One region of the Streptomyces sp. NPDC031100 genome, then DNA from elsewhere that is predicted to be linked to it. Evidence: riboswitches for the same ligand, from Rfam matches in the RefSeq annotation. Region 1 holds a riboswitch; each other region holds the start of a gene.

What was found. Region 1 has a riboswitch for cyclic di-AMP ahead of ACZ5DS_RS35900 (transglycosylase SLT domain-containing protein). Riboswitches for the same ligand answer to the same signal wherever they lie in the genome.
Region 2: linked by a shared signal. The riboswitch ahead of ACZ5DS_RS32545 (C40 family peptidase) and the one ahead of ACZ5DS_RS35900 (transglycosylase SLT domain-containing protein) in region 1 are both predicted to bind cyclic di-AMP.
Region 3: linked by a shared signal. The riboswitch ahead of ACZ5DS_RS31080 (C40 family peptidase) and the one ahead of ACZ5DS_RS35900 (transglycosylase SLT domain-containing protein) in region 1 are both predicted to bind cyclic di-AMP.
Region 4: linked by a shared signal. The riboswitch ahead of ACZ5DS_RS33875 (C40 family peptidase) and the one ahead of ACZ5DS_RS35900 (transglycosylase SLT domain-containing protein) in region 1 are both predicted to bind cyclic di-AMP.

Annotation. Positions count from the first base shown of each region.
Region 1 covers NZ_JBVIGN010000016.1:139,881-143,345, forward strand. Annotated here, with positions in the region: gene ACZ5DS_RS35885 (FAD-dependent oxidoreductase) at 1-64, shown strand, start outside; gene ACZ5DS_RS35890 (carboxymuconolactone decarboxylase family protein) at 162-623, shown strand; gene ACZ5DS_RS35895 (HAD family hydrolase) at 688-1,500, shown strand; gene ACZ5DS_RS35900 (transglycosylase SLT domain-containing protein) at 1,535-2,014, opposite strand; cyclic di-AMP (ydaO/yuaA leader) riboswitch at 2,018-2,201, opposite strand; gene ACZ5DS_RS35905 (polyprenyl synthetase family protein) at 2,742-3,465, shown strand, end outside.
Region 2 covers NZ_JBVIGN010000013.1:195,622-199,086, reverse strand. Annotated here, with positions in the region: gene ACZ5DS_RS32555 (ATP-dependent Clp protease proteolytic subunit) at 1-330, shown strand, start outside; gene ACZ5DS_RS32550 (hypothetical protein) at 338-646, shown strand; cyclic di-AMP (ydaO/yuaA leader) riboswitch at 987-1,210, shown strand; gene ACZ5DS_RS32545 (C40 family peptidase) at 1,214-1,687, shown strand; gene ACZ5DS_RS32540 (LysE family translocator) at 1,752-2,369, opposite strand; partial or broken gene ACZ5DS_RS32535 (LysR family transcriptional regulator) at 2,453-3,423, shown strand.
Region 3 covers NZ_JBVIGN010000012.1:233,773-237,237, forward strand. Annotated here, with positions in the region: gene pcrA (DNA helicase PcrA) at 1-1,253, opposite strand, end outside; cyclic di-AMP (ydaO/yuaA leader) riboswitch at 1,552-1,709, shown strand; gene ACZ5DS_RS31080 (C40 family peptidase) at 1,718-2,737, shown strand; partial or broken gene ACZ5DS_RS31085 (tellurite resistance/C4-dicarboxylate transporter family protein) at 2,810-3,465, shown strand, end outside.
Region 4 covers NZ_JBVIGN010000014.1:214,941-218,405, forward strand. Annotated here, with positions in the region: gene ACZ5DS_RS33870 (M4 family metallopeptidase) at 1-1,217, shown strand, start outside; cyclic di-AMP (ydaO/yuaA leader) riboswitch at 1,559-1,715, shown strand; gene ACZ5DS_RS33875 (C40 family peptidase) at 1,724-2,926, shown strand; gene ACZ5DS_RS33880 (phosphatase PAP2 family protein) at 3,340-3,465, shown strand, end outside.

The DNA.
Region 1 (3,465 bases):
CGTCTGCGGCACGGAGTTCGCCTCGCCACGGCTGGCCAGGCACCTGGCGGCGGCCCACGGCTGAAAGATCGTCGCGCCGGTCTGTCACACCGTCCGCCTCCGCTCCGTCAGTGCGGTGAAAGCAACCCCGCGAGCAGCACTGACCCACAGGAGGCAGCACCATGCAGGCACGGACGGCCAATCCGGCGCAGGTCCTTCCGAGCGCGATGAAGGGGATCGGCAGCCTCTTCCAGGCAATCGGCGAGGGCGGTCTGCCGCCGGAGCTCTCGGAGATCGTCGGGCTGCGCGCCAGCCAGATCAACGGGTGCAGCGCGTGCGTGCACGCTCACACGGCGAACCTGCGCAAGGCCGGCGCGAGCGAGGAGCGGATCGCCACGGTCGCCGCCTGGCGCGAGGCGCCCTTCTTCACCGAGGCCGAGCGCGTGGCGCTGCGGCTGACCGAGCGCGTCACCCGGCTCGCGGACCGCTCCGAGGAGTCGGTGCCGGACGAGCTGTGGGACGAGGTGGCCGACCACTTCGACGACAAGCAGCTCTCCGCGCTGATCCTCACGATCTCGCTCACCAACCTGTTCAACCGCATCAACACCACCATCAAGGAGCCCGCGGGCACCACTTGGGGCTGAGGAGCACACAAGTCCGGGAAGATCAGGGCGAGTCGGCGGGGCGCGCGGTCCGTATTCTCTGATCATGGCCGCACCCCCCGCATATGCACTGATCGCCACCGACCTGGACGGGACGCTGCTGCGCGGCGACGACACCGTCTCCGACCGGTCGCTCGCCGCGCTCGAGCGGGTGGCGAGCGCCGGCGCACGGCACCTGGTGGTGACGGGCCGCCCGGCTCCCCGGGTGCGGCCCCTCCTGGACGGCCTCGGGTGTACGGGGCTCGCGGTGTGCGGGCAGGGCGCGCAGGTCTACGACGCCGGCGCCGACCGCCTGCTGTGGTCGGTGCGGCTGGACCGGGAACTGGCCGAGACCGCGCTCGGCAAGATCGAGGCCGAGGTGGGGCAGGTCTACGCGGCCGTGGACCAGGACGGCGTGGACGGGCTCACGCTGATCGAACCGGGATATCTGATGCCGCACCCCACCCTGCCCGCCGTGCGGGTCGGCCGGCGCGACGACCTGTGGTGCGCGCCCATCAGCAAGGTACTGCTGCGCCACCACACGCTGTCCGACGACGAGTTGGCGGCGATCGCCCGCTCGGCCGTGGGCTCGCTGGCGACGGTCACGATGTCCGGTCCGGGGACCGTGGAGCTCCAGCCGTGCGGCGTCACCAAGGCGACGGGGCTGGCGCTGGCGGCCGAGTACCTGGGGATCCCGGCCGAACGGGCCCTCGCCTTCGGGGACATGCCCAACGACATCCCCATGTTCGACTGGGCCGGACGCGGTGTGGCGATGGCCGGCGCCCACCCCGAACTCAAGGCCGTGGCCGATGAGATCACCCTGTCGAACGAGGACGACGGCATCGCCGTCGTCCTCGAAAGACTGTTCCCGACCGACTGACCGGGATATCAGTAGGGCCTGCCGTGGGCGCCGGTCAGTAGGCGCCGAAGACGTTGTCGATCGACCCGTAGCGCGCGGCCGCGTAGTTGCAGGCGGCCGTGATGTTCGCGACCGGGTCGTAGATGTCGAAGGACGTTCCGGCCACGTGGTAGGCGTTGAACGTCGGGTCGATGACCTGGAGGAGGCCCTTGGACGGGATGCCCTTGGCCGCGTTGGAGTCCCAGAGGTTGATGGCCTGCGGGTTGCCCGACGACTCGCGGATGATGTTGCGGTAGATGCCGTTGTACGACCCCGGGATCTTCTTCTCGGCCATGATCGCGAGCGACTCGCGGATCCAGCCGTCGAGGTTGTTCGGGTATCCGGCGAGCGTGGTGGACGGCGTGGTGGCCGTCGGGGTGGCCGCGGAGGCGCTCGTGGCGCCGACGAGCGGAAGGGCGAGTACGGCGGCGCCGGTGCCGATGACGGCGAGCTTGCGGACGAGGCGGGTGCGGCGGGGCTGAGCGGCAGCAGGCATGGGGACGTTCCTCTCCGTCGCCTGCGAGGTGAGCTGTCGGGTTCGGGCGGGGAGGTGCCCGGCCGTGCCTCCGGAAGGAGGCACGGCTTCACCCCTAGCCGTTCCGGTGCGACGCGTGCCGTCCGGTCCGGCGACTTACCTGGGTCCCCCGCTCCTGCCGTACGAATGAGTTCGTCGATGGGTTGGGTCAGGCGCGGCAGGATTCGGCGTTCGCCTGACTGGCCCGGAAGCTATGCGAGAGCACATGTCCGGAACAAGTATCTGATGCACATAAAGAGCCCGTTGACCTTGATCTGCGCCGAATGGGGTGCTTGATCCTTTGCGGTTGCCAACACTCAACTGGCCGATGCGGCAAGGGGAGACGGGTGGTGGCGCGATTGGCCGGATGCAGGGTGCGCGTGACCCAATTCACGAAATGTCAAAGCGTATCAAATCAGACATGAGGGATTAGGTGGATTCAGGGGGTTTTGCTGCTCGTGGCGCAAAAGGAGTACTCGACTCGCCCACCCAGTTCGCGACAAAACGGACGAGACCCTGTTAATGAATAGATGTCCGTCCTTATCAGATGATCAAAAACATACCGGCCGCGATCCGATACCGCCCGGGCTGGACCGGTGGGCGCTATCGGTGATCGAAACAGGACCGGATACGCTGACTTGAGTGATGGCAGCGACCTATCGACAAACCGTGTAATCGCCAACAGACACCAGCAGACAGGAGACCCCTCGTGACCGTCGTCGGGCCGTTCGGGCTGAGCGTGCGGGACCAGGCTCTGGAAGCCGATGTCCAGGCCGGATTGGCGGCTGTCGAGGAAGGCTTGCTCGAAGCCACCAAGAGCGAGGTCCCGTTCATCACGGAGGCCGCGCAGCACCTCGTACGGGCCGGCGGGAAGCGGTTCCGTCCGCTGCTCGTGATGCTCGCGGCGCAGTTCGGCGACCCGTACGCGCCGGGCGTCGTGCCGTCGGCCGTCGTCGTGGAGCTGACCCATCTGGCCACGTTGTACCACGACGACGTCATGGACGAGGCGTCCGTGCGGCGCGGCGTGGACAGCGCCAACACCCGCTGGGGCAACTCGGTCGCGGTCCTCACCGGCGACTTCCTCTTCGCCCGCGCCTCCCAGATCCTCGCCGACCTCGGCCCCGAGGCGGTCCGGGTGCAGGCCCTCGCGTTCGAGCGGCTGGTCACCGGGCAGATCCTGGAGACCGCGGGTCCCTCGGACGGCCGCGATCCGGTCGAGCACTACCTGGACGTGCTCGGCGGCAAGACGGGCTCCCTGGTGGCCGTCTCCTGCCGGTTCGGCGCGATGATGTCCGGCGCCGACGAGACGGTCGTCGACGTGCTCACCCAGTACGGCGAGCGGCTCGGGGTCGCCTTCCAGCTCGCGGACGACGTGCTGGACATCGCCTCCGACTCGCACGAGTCCGGCAAGACCCCGGGGACCGACCTGCGCG
Region 2 (3,465 bases), on a different contig from region 1:
GCGGCCTCGGCCGCCGCGGTACTGCTCGCGGCCGGGACGCCGGGCAGGCGGTTCATCCTGCCCGGCGCGCGTGTTGTGCTGCGGCAGCCCTCGCTGCCGGAGCCGGCGCAGGGGCAGCCGAGCGACCTCCTCATCCAGGCCGAGGAGTTGACCCGGATGCGCACGCTGATGGAGGAGATGCTCGTCCGGCACACCGGGCGCGACGCCGGGCAGGTCGCCCGGGACCTGGAGCGGGACCTGGTGCTGGACGCGCCGGGCGCACTGGCGTACGGCCTGGTGGACGGCGTCCTTCCGAGCCGTAGGGCTACCCCCGGCACGTACGCGGGGTGAGGAGTCGGTGCTGCCACCCGAGCTTCCTCCGCTGCCCGCACTGACCTGTGCCGAGGGCGAGTTGATCGACCGTTACCTGGAGGCGGTCGACCTGCTGGGCCGGATCAACCCGGCGCAGACCGGGGACACCTATCGTGGGCTGCGCGCGGCGCAGGCCCTGGTGCGCAAGGCGGCCGAACTGCGCGACGCGCTCGCCCTCATGCACCGACGGGGCGAATCGGAGCTGCACGGGGACACGCTGGCACGGGCGTTGAGGGTGCTCGACGGAGAGCGCCGCACTGCTCGCGTCGTGCTCCCGCCGGACTGCGTCGGCTGATCCGGACGCGCGTCCGGCCCGGCGGGGCCCGCATGTCGACGTGCCGTCCGAGCCGGACGGGAAACCGCACGAATGGCCTACCCCCGGCCGACGTATCTTCAGATTTCTTTCGAGGCCTCCCGACTTGCGCAGCACACGGGTTCCGGGCTCTCCGCAGACCTGCTCCACCGCAGGTCGGGGGCTACGTACGGGATCTGACGGCGACTCGAACAGAGCAGTGTCCACCCGAACGGGCGAGTGGTGAGTAACGCCACAAACTCCCGATTCCGTTGGGATTTTCCGACCGCTGTGAGTCAAGATCCGTGTCTGACGACAAGCCCCCGCCACAACGGCGGGGCGGTCCGGGCGGACGCCGAATCCTGCCGCCGCCCGGATGACCGGTCGACAGGAGTGGATCGGCAGGAGTGGAGGACCCAAGCAAGACGGGTCGCCGGGACGGACGTTCGTCGCAGACGGGCGGTCGTGCCGAGCAGCCCTTGGGGTGAAGCCGCGGCAACGCGGCCGGGCAACTTCGCCAGCCCGAATCCGACAGGTCATCCTTCACAGGCGGCTGACGAAGGGTTGCGCATGACTGCGCTCAATCGTGTCCCGTCGCTCATGGCCCGGGCCGGTACGGCCTCGGCTCTCACCCTTGCCGCCGTGGGCGGCTCGATCGCGGTCCCGGGCCTCGCCAACGAGGCCTCGGCCGCCACTCTGGCGACGAAAGCACTCCAGATCGCGGCCTCCAAGAAGGGCGCCCCGTACGCGTGGGGGGCCACCGGGCCGCGCAGGTTCGACTGCTCGGGGCTGACGCTCTACTCGTTCAAGAAGGCGGGCAAGAAGCTGCCGCGTACGGCCGCCCAGCAGTACAACAAGACGCACCACATCTCGGCCAGGAACCGCAAGGCCGGCGACCTGGTGTTCTTCCACTCGGGTTCCAGCGTCTACCACGTCGGCATCTACGCCGGTAAGGGCAAGATCTGGCACGCCCCGAAGACCGGGTCCGTGGTGCGGCTGGAGAAGATCTGGAGCAGGAGCGTCTGGTACGGCCGGGTCAGCTGACACCGGTTCAGAGCCTGTCTCTGAACCCCCGCCTGCGCCCCGACGGGGGTTCAGAGACAGGCTCTCAGGTCAGGAGCGGCTCCAGCAGCAGGGCCGCTCCGAGCGCCGTCAGCGCCACCCCGGTGCCCGTCTGCAGCATGCGGGCGGCCCGGGGCCGGCGCAGCCACCGGCCGAGCCGGTCCACCAGCAGGGCGACCACCTGGAACCACGCCAGCGCCAGCGCGCAGACGATCAGCGCGAGCAGCAGCGTCCTGGGCAGAGCGGAACCGCCGGACGGCACGAACTGGGGCAGCAGGCTGAGGAAGGTCAGCGAGGCCTTCGGGTTGAGGACGTTGGTGACGAAGCCCTGCCGGAGCGGGTGCCCGGCCGACGGCGCCGTCTCGTCGGTACCGGCGGCGGGCCGCCGCAGCGACCACAGGGTCCGCACACCGAGCTGCAGCACATAGGCGCCGCCCAGCAGTTGCAGCGCGCGGAAGAGCGCGGGTACGGCGACCAGCACGGCCGCGACCCCGGCCACCGCAAGTGTGGTGTGCACCAGCAGGCCGCCCGCGATACCCAGTCCGCAGACCGCGCCGGCCCGGCGGGAGACCAGGGCGTTGCGTACGACCACCGTGAAGTCGGCGCCCGGCATGGCGACGAGTCCGGCGGCGATCCCGGTGAAGGCGATGAGCTGTCCGTCCATGGGGCCAGCGTGCCTGCAGAGAGCCTTCAGCAGGTATTTCGAATCAGAAAGGCGAGCCTTAAGCAGTGCTTTAGGCTGGCACCATGTACGACCCCACCCGGCTGGCCGCGCTGGTCGCCGTAGCGGAGGCGGGCTCCATCACGCGGGCCGCCGACCAGCTCGGCTACACGCCGCCCGCCCTCTCCCAGCAGCTGGCGAAGCTGGAGCGGGAGGCGGGCACGACGCTGCTGGTACGGCATCACCGCGGGGCCCGGCTGACCGAGGCGGGCCAGGTGCTGGTGACGCGGGCCTGGGGGTACCTCCCACGCCTTTAAGGCAGTGGGGGAGGGTGCTGGACGAGCTGGAGCAGGCCCGGCACGAACTGGCGCGGCTGACCGGTCTGTCGGGCGGAGTGCTGCGGCTCGGCACCTTCCCGACCGCAGGCGTCCATCTGCTGCCGCCGGCGCTGAGCGCATTCCGCCGGGCGCATCCGGATGTCGAGCTGTCGGTCGCCGACTACGACCCGCCGGCCGGGGTCCTCGCGGTGGCGGCCGGTGAGGTGGACCTGGCGCTGACCCACGCCTATCACCCGGGCGAGGCCGCCCCGGTGCCGGCCTCGGTCGCGCTGGAGCCGGTCCTGGTGGAGGAACTGGTGCTGGTGACGGCCCCGGGGCACGCCCTGAGCAGTGCCTCGTCGCGGCTGCCGCTGGAGCAGCTGGCCGGGCAGCCGCTGATCAGCATGGCGCCGCATCATCCGGCGCGGCGGGAGGTGGAGGCGCTGCTCGCCGAGGCGGGCGCCACCGCTGCGCTCCTGGTGCCGACCCCCGGGTACGCCGTGGTGTGCGCGCTGGTCAGCGCCGGGCTCGGGGTGGCTGTCGTACCGGAGATGGTGGCGTGGACCGCGGTCACTCCGGTCGGGGTGCGGCCGCTGGAGGCGGGGCGTCTGAGCCGCACGATCTCGGTCGCCTACCGGGCCGACGAGGTCGCTCCGGCGGCGGAGGCCTTCCGGGCCCTGCTGCACGGCGCGTTCGGCCGCGCCCAGCAGACACCGCTGCGTCAGCGCCCGTCCCTGTAGTCCGTCGCCCGGCCGGGTGGGCTTGGCTACGCTGCCTCGATG
Region 3 (3,465 bases), on a different contig from region 1:
CGGTCTATCTCGTCGGCGACGAACTGGGCCTCGTCGTGCTCGGTGTCGGCGACGTAGCCGGTGATCCGGGCGCCCTGGCCGGCGTTGGTCCACAGGTTCTTCGGGCGGCGGGACTCGTTGCGCTCGATGACCGCGTTGGCGGCGGACAGGATGGTCTGCGTGGAGCGGTAGTTCTGCTCCAGCAGGATCGTCGTCGCGTTCGGGTAGTCCTCCTCGAACTGGAGGATGTTGCGGATGGTCGCGCCCCGGAAGGCGTAGATCGACTGGTCCGCGTCACCCACCACGCACAGTTCGGCGGGCGGGAGGTCGGCCTCGGTGGGCGGTACGTCCTCATCGTGTTCGCCGGTGCCGACCAGCTCGCGCACCAGCGCGTACTGGGCGTGGTTGGTGTCCTGGTACTCGTCCACCAGGACGTGCCGGAAGCGGCGGCGGTAGTGCTCGGCGACGTCCGGGAAGGCGCGCAGCAGGTTGACCGTCGTCATGATCAGGTCGTCGAAGTCGAGCGCGTTGGCCTCGCGCAGCCGCGACTGGTAGAGCGCGTAGGCCTGGGCGAGGGTCTTCTCGAAGCCGTCGGCGGCCTGGGCGGCGAAGTCCTCCTCGTCGATCAGCTCGTTCTTGAGGTTGCTGATCTTGGCGCTGAAGGACTTGGGCGGGAAGCGCTTGGGGTCGAGGTCCAGGTCGCGGCAGACCAGGGCCATCAGGCGCTTGCTGTCGGCGGCGTCGTAGATGGAGAACGAGGAGGTGAAGCCGAGCTTCTTCGACTCGCGCCGCAGGATCCGTACGCACGCGCTGTGGAAGGTCATCACCCACATCGCGTTCGCGCGCGGGCCGACGAGCTGCTCGACGCGCTCCTTCATCTCGCCCGCGGCCTTGTTGGTGAAGGTGATCGCGAGGATCTGGCCCGGGTGCGCGTTCCGCTCGGCCAGGAGGTGGGCGATGCGGTGGGTGAGCACGCGGGTCTTGCCGGAGCCGGCGCCGGCCACGATGAGCAGCGGTGAGCCGGCGTGGACGACCGCCGCGCGCTGGTTCTCGTTCAGCCCCTCCAGGAGCGCTGCCGCGTCGATCGCGGGGCGGGGGGCGCCGTCGCGGTAGTACGCGTCCCGGTCCGGCGGCGCGTCGAACTTCCCGCCGAACAGATCGTCCGGAAGCGGCTCCGGAGCGTGATCGTCCTCGGGCGGCGGCGGGGGTTCCTCCTCGTGCCCGCGAGGGGCCTGGAGGTCCGCCAGGAAGCTGTCGTCAAAGAGGCTGCTCATCGCTCTCCGAGTCTAGGGCGCCGCACCGACAACCGGTCGCCGTCCCGGGAACACGGCCCCGCGGGCGCCCGCAATCGGACACAGCACGGGGAGTCGATCAGCGCGCCGCTCCAGGTCGATCGGGCCCTCACGCTGCGGAAGCGCCTTGTCACGCCCGTATGAAAACGGCCTCAGGTCACGGAAATGTATCGGACATATGGCACACCAACCTTCACAGGAGTCACACGAGTTGGCTAGGTTGCCGTCAGGCCGCACGACCCCCTTCCGGCGAACGTCGCCGAGCGCCGCGGCCTCCGCCGAGTCCGGTGCGCCCTTATCTGGCAGCCGGAGCCGGGGACCCACCGATCCTGGGGTGAATCGGCCGACTCCCGCCCGGGACGACGCCGTAGGGCAACCCTTCCGAACCACCCGCCCGAACCCGACAGCTAACCCGGTAGGCGGCACATTGGAAGGAGTCGCCTCCTTTGGCGTCGCACCGCAAGCCGCGCCCCGGCACCACCCTCGGACCGGGCCTGCGCACGCCCGCCCTCGCCACCGCCGCCTTCACCTCCGTGGCCGTGCTGTCCCAGACGGCCGAGGCCGCCCCCGTCCACGACGGCAGGCCGAGCGTGGAGGAGATCGAGAAGAAGATCGACGAGCTGTACCGCCGGGCGGACTCGGCGACCGAGCGGTCCGAGGAGGCCACGGAGCGGGCCGGGCGGCAGCAGGGGCGGCTGGAAGCCCTGCGCGCGAAGACCCTGCTGGCGGACGCACAGCGGGAGGAGACGGAGCGTGCGCCGGGCTACTTCGACCAGAACCGGCTGATGGACCGGCTGGCCTCGACCGTGAAGAAGCGGCAGCAGACCGCCAGGGGCGTGGAGGCGCCGGCCGACAGGACCATGGATGCGGCGGCCGCCACGGGCGTGGAGGCTCCGGCTCTCTGGAGCCCGCAAGCGCCGGCCGAGACCCCGGCCCCGTCGCCGCGTGACCCGAAGAGCGCCAAGGCCGTCGTCCAGAAGAAGCTCGCCTCCGCCCGCGAGCTGCTGTCCCGGCTGACGGCCGGGGAGCAGGCACGGCCGACCGCGCCGAAGCACCGGAAGCCTGCGGAGGCCGACCCGCGGTCGTACGGGTCCTCCGGCGCGCAGGCCACCAAGGCCGAGAAGGCGATCTCCTTCGCCCGCGCCCAGATCGGCAAGCCGTACGTGAACGGGGCCAGCGGCCCCGGCTCCTACGACTGCTCCGGCCTCACCCAGGCCGCCTGGAAGGCCGCCGGTGTCACCCTCCCGCGCGCCGCGCGCGACCAGGCCGACGCGGGCACCCCGGTCGCCCTCGCCGACGCACACCCTGGTGACCTGGTCTTCTTCCACGAGGACCGCAGCCATGTCGGCCTCTGCACGGGCAACGGGATGATGATCCACGCCCCGCAGCCCGGTGCGTACATCCGCGAGGAGTCCGTCTTCCACGGGGGCGAATCGATCATTCACAGCGTGGTGCGCCCGGCCTGACCGTCGTCTTTTCGAGCCCCACGCGCGCGTGCCCTCCTCGCCGGGCCCGCGAGGCTCCTTAGCATCGGGCGCATGCCCGGCATCTCAGGTCTGCGTGCGTGGTGGGCGGAGCGTCCGCCGGCGGCGGGGGCCGCCGTCATGGCGACCGGCATCGTCTCGGTGGGCCTGCATCTGACGGGCGCCGAGACGCTGTCCCGGGTCTTCCTGTGGCTGGCCTGCGTGGCCTGGGTGGCGCTGGCCGTCGACTTCCTCGTACGGCTGCTGGTGCGGCGGCAGCGGTGGGTGGCCGAGGCGGAGAGTCCGGGCGCGCTCACCGCCGTCGCCGCCACGGCGGTGCTCGGCACCCGGTTCTCGGCGCTCGGCCGGCAGACGCCGGCCGAGGGTTGCTGGCGGTGGCGGTGGTGCTGTGGCCGGTGCTGCTGGTCCTCGTCGTACGGCACTGGACGCGGCGCATGCCAGGAGCGGTGTTCCTGTGTTGTGTGGCCACACAGGGGCCGGCGGTGCTGGCGGCCACGCTGGCCGCGGCCGAGACGACGGCATGGCTCGCGCGTGCCGCGCTGGTGCTGTTCTGGCTGGGCCTGGTGCTCTACGTCCTCGCCCTGCAGCACTTCGATCGGCGGCAGGTGTTCGAGGGGGCCGGGGACCAGTGGATCGCGGGCGGGGCGCTCGCCATCTCGGCGCTGGCCGGGGCGAAGCTGCTCGCCGCGGACAGTGCGCGGCTGTACCTG
Region 4 (3,465 bases), on a different contig from region 1:
CCAGGGGCGCCTCGGCCGGCGCCCTGAAGCGCTCGCACGGGTTGGTGCGCAACGCCAAGTCCACCCCCGAGCTGATCGTGTGGGCCGCCGACGGCACCCCCCGCCTGGCCTGGCGCACCACCGTGCAGGGCCTGGGCGACAAGGGTCAGCCGCACGGCGAGGTCTTCGTCACCGACGCCACCACCGGCAAGGCGATCGAGAACTACGACGCCGAGCACGAGGCGACCGGCACCGGCCACTCCGAATACACCGGTGACGTCGGCATCGACACCACCCAGCAGGCCGACGGCACCTTCGCCCTGATCGACCCGGTGCGCGGCCACATCACCAAGGACGCGCACAACATCTCGTCCTCCTCCCTGAAGAGCACGTCCGGCACCCTGTTCACCGACGCCGACAACATCTGGGGCGACGGCAAGAAGTTCTCCACCGACCGCGCCACCGCCGCCGTCGACGCGCACGCCAACACCGCGGAGACGTTCGACTACTACAAGTCGACCTTCGGCCGCAACGGCATCAAGAACGACGGCCGCGGCGCCACGGTCTTCGTCCACGTCGGCACCAACTGGGACAACGCCCAGTGGTCGGACACCTGCTTCTGCATGATGACCGGCGACGGCAACGGCACCACCGACCCCGAGCAGGTCGACCTCGACACCATGGGCCACGAGATGACCCACGGCGTCACCTCGGCCACCGCCAACCTGCGCTACAGCGGCGAGTCCGGCGGCCTGAACGAGGCCACCAGCGACATCCTCGGCACCATGGTCGAGTGGTACGCCAACAACCCGCTCGACACCCCCGACTACCTCTTCAGCGACCAGTCCACCCCGCCGTGGCTGCGCCGCTTCGACAAGCCGTCCCTGGACGGCCGCTCCGCCGACTACTGGTCGAAGTCCGTCGGCCGGCTCGACGTGCACAACTCCTCGGGCGTCGGCAACCACTGGTTCTACCTCGCCAGCGAGGGCAGCGGCACCAAGACGATCAACGGCGTCACCTACAACAGCCCGACGTACAACGGCTCCACCGTCACCGGCATCGGCAACAAGAAGGCCTCCGCCATCTGGTACCGGGCGCTGACCGTCTACATGACCTCCACCACGGACTACAAGGGCGCCCGCACCGCGACTCTGAACGCGGCGAAGGACCTCTACGGCGCCACCAGCCCCGAGTACGCCACCGTGGCCGCGGCCTGGAGCGCGGTCAACGTCTCCTGACGCACCGACACACCGCCTGATCCGCAGGAGCCGGCCCGGACGACGACGAGTACCCCCACAGCCGTCGCCCGGGCCCCGGAGTTTCGGAGATCCTTTTCACTCCAGCTCCCTCGGCTTCCTTTTCCTTAGAACGCGGCCGGTCTGCGGGCATAGATTACGGACAATGTAGCTCATATAGATACGGATTGACTGTACTCGACGGAGCCACCAAGCAAAGGTCACGAAAATGTATCGGGCATATCACCCACCAACCTTCACAGGGGCCACACGCGTTGGCTAGCGTTCCGGTCAGGCCGCCCGACCCCCACCGGCGAACGTCGCCGGGCCGTGCGGCCTCCGTCGAGTCCGGCGCGCCCGTGCGGCAGCCGGAGCCGGGGACCCACCGACCTTGGGGTGAATCGGCCCAACTCCCTTACGGGACAAGGGTCGTAGGGCAACCCTTCCGAACCACCCGCCCGAACCCGACAGCTAACTCGGTAGGCGGAACATGGAAGGAGTCGCCTCCCTTGGCGTCGCACCGCAAGTCGCGCCCCACGGGTACGCGTGTAGCCGGCATACGCACCCCCGTCCTCGCCACGGCCGCTCTCACCTCCGTGGCCCTGCTGTCCCAGACCGCCAATGCCGCCCCCGCCGCCGACGACAAACCGAGCCTCGAAGAGGTCCAGAAGCAGGTCGACGACCTGTACCGCCAGGCCGAGTCGGCGACCGAGAAATACGACGCGGCCAAGGAGAAGACCGCGAAGGAGCGCCGGCGCGTCGACACCCTGCTCGACGACGTGGCCAAGCGCACGGCCAGCCTCAACAAGGCGCGAGAGGAACTGGGCTCGTTCGCTGCGGCCCAGTACCGGACCGGGGCCGCCACCCCCGACACCGCGACCTTTCTGCTCTCGGACACCCCGCAGGACTACTTCGACCAAGCGCAGCTGATGAACCGGCTGACCTCGCGCCAGAAGGGCGCGGTCGACGACTACGTCACCGAGCAGTCCGCGACCCTGAAGGCGCGACAGAAGGCCATCAAGAGCCTCAAAACGCTGACTCAGTCACAGAACGACCTCAAGACGGCCAAGTCCACCGTCCAGAAGAAGCTGTCCACCGCACGGGAGCTGCTGTCCAAGCTGACGGCGGAGGAGAAGGCACGCCTCGCGGCGATCGAGAAGCAGAAGCAGGAGGAGGCGGCGCGGAAGGCGGCGGAGCTCGCCAAGCGGCAGGCCGCGGCCGCGCAGGCGGCGAAGCAGCAGAGCGCGTCTTCGGGCTCGACATCGAGTTCCGGCTCGTCCTCGGGCGCGTCCTCGGGATCCGGCTCGTCCTCGGGTTCGGGCACCTCCACCTCCTCGTCGGGCTCCACGTACGCCGCCAAGGCGGCGAAAGCGCTCGCCTTCGCCCGCGCGCAGATCGGCAAGCCGTATGTCTGGGGTGCGACCGGGCCCGGCTCCTACGACTGCTCCGGCCTCACCGAGGCCGCCTGGAAGGCCGCCGGCGTCTCCCTGCCGCGTACCACCTACGACCAGGTGAACGTTGGTACGACGGTGTCCCTGACCGACGCCCAGCCCGGCGACCTCGTCTTCTTCTACGACGACATCAGCCACGTCGGTATCTACATCGGCAACGGCATGATGATCCACGCCCCGAAGCCCGGAGCCTACGTCCGCGAGGAATCCATCTACTACGGCGGCGACTCGATCATCCACAGCGTGGTCCGCCCGGCCTGACGGCCAGCGGCGGCCAAAGGTCCAGAGCGAGAACCAGGCGCCGCCCCATCCCTGACCCGGGCACGTCCCGTGCTCGAGACCGCGCAGAGAGAGCACCGTCCCGTCGCCAAGGGGAACTGATCGCTGTATTCGGAGTGTTGGCGGTGAGCCAACATCTCCGCCCAGGCTGCCGGTTCACGGCCCTGTGTGCGCGTTTCAAGGCGACTGACCTGCGCACCATCCATGACCAGCGAAATCACCCGCATCGCTCCGCTAACATGATCGAACTCACGACGAGCGCCCTCATCGCCTGTCGTCACCGGAAAACCAATGCTATCCGGCACGAAGAGTGACCTAACTGACCAACATCTAACAAATCGGCCAAACAATTGATACCTATAGCCTCGCGGGTGTTTTCGCGAATAACCTCCAGAATTCCGTTCGCCGCGTGGCGTCGACCACGGGCGATACTGTGGGCCACGCTGGGTGTGGCGGCCCTCGGATTCGTCATCACGCTGGAGGTCGCCGCGCGGCGCTACGGCCTGCCGGGGCCGATCACC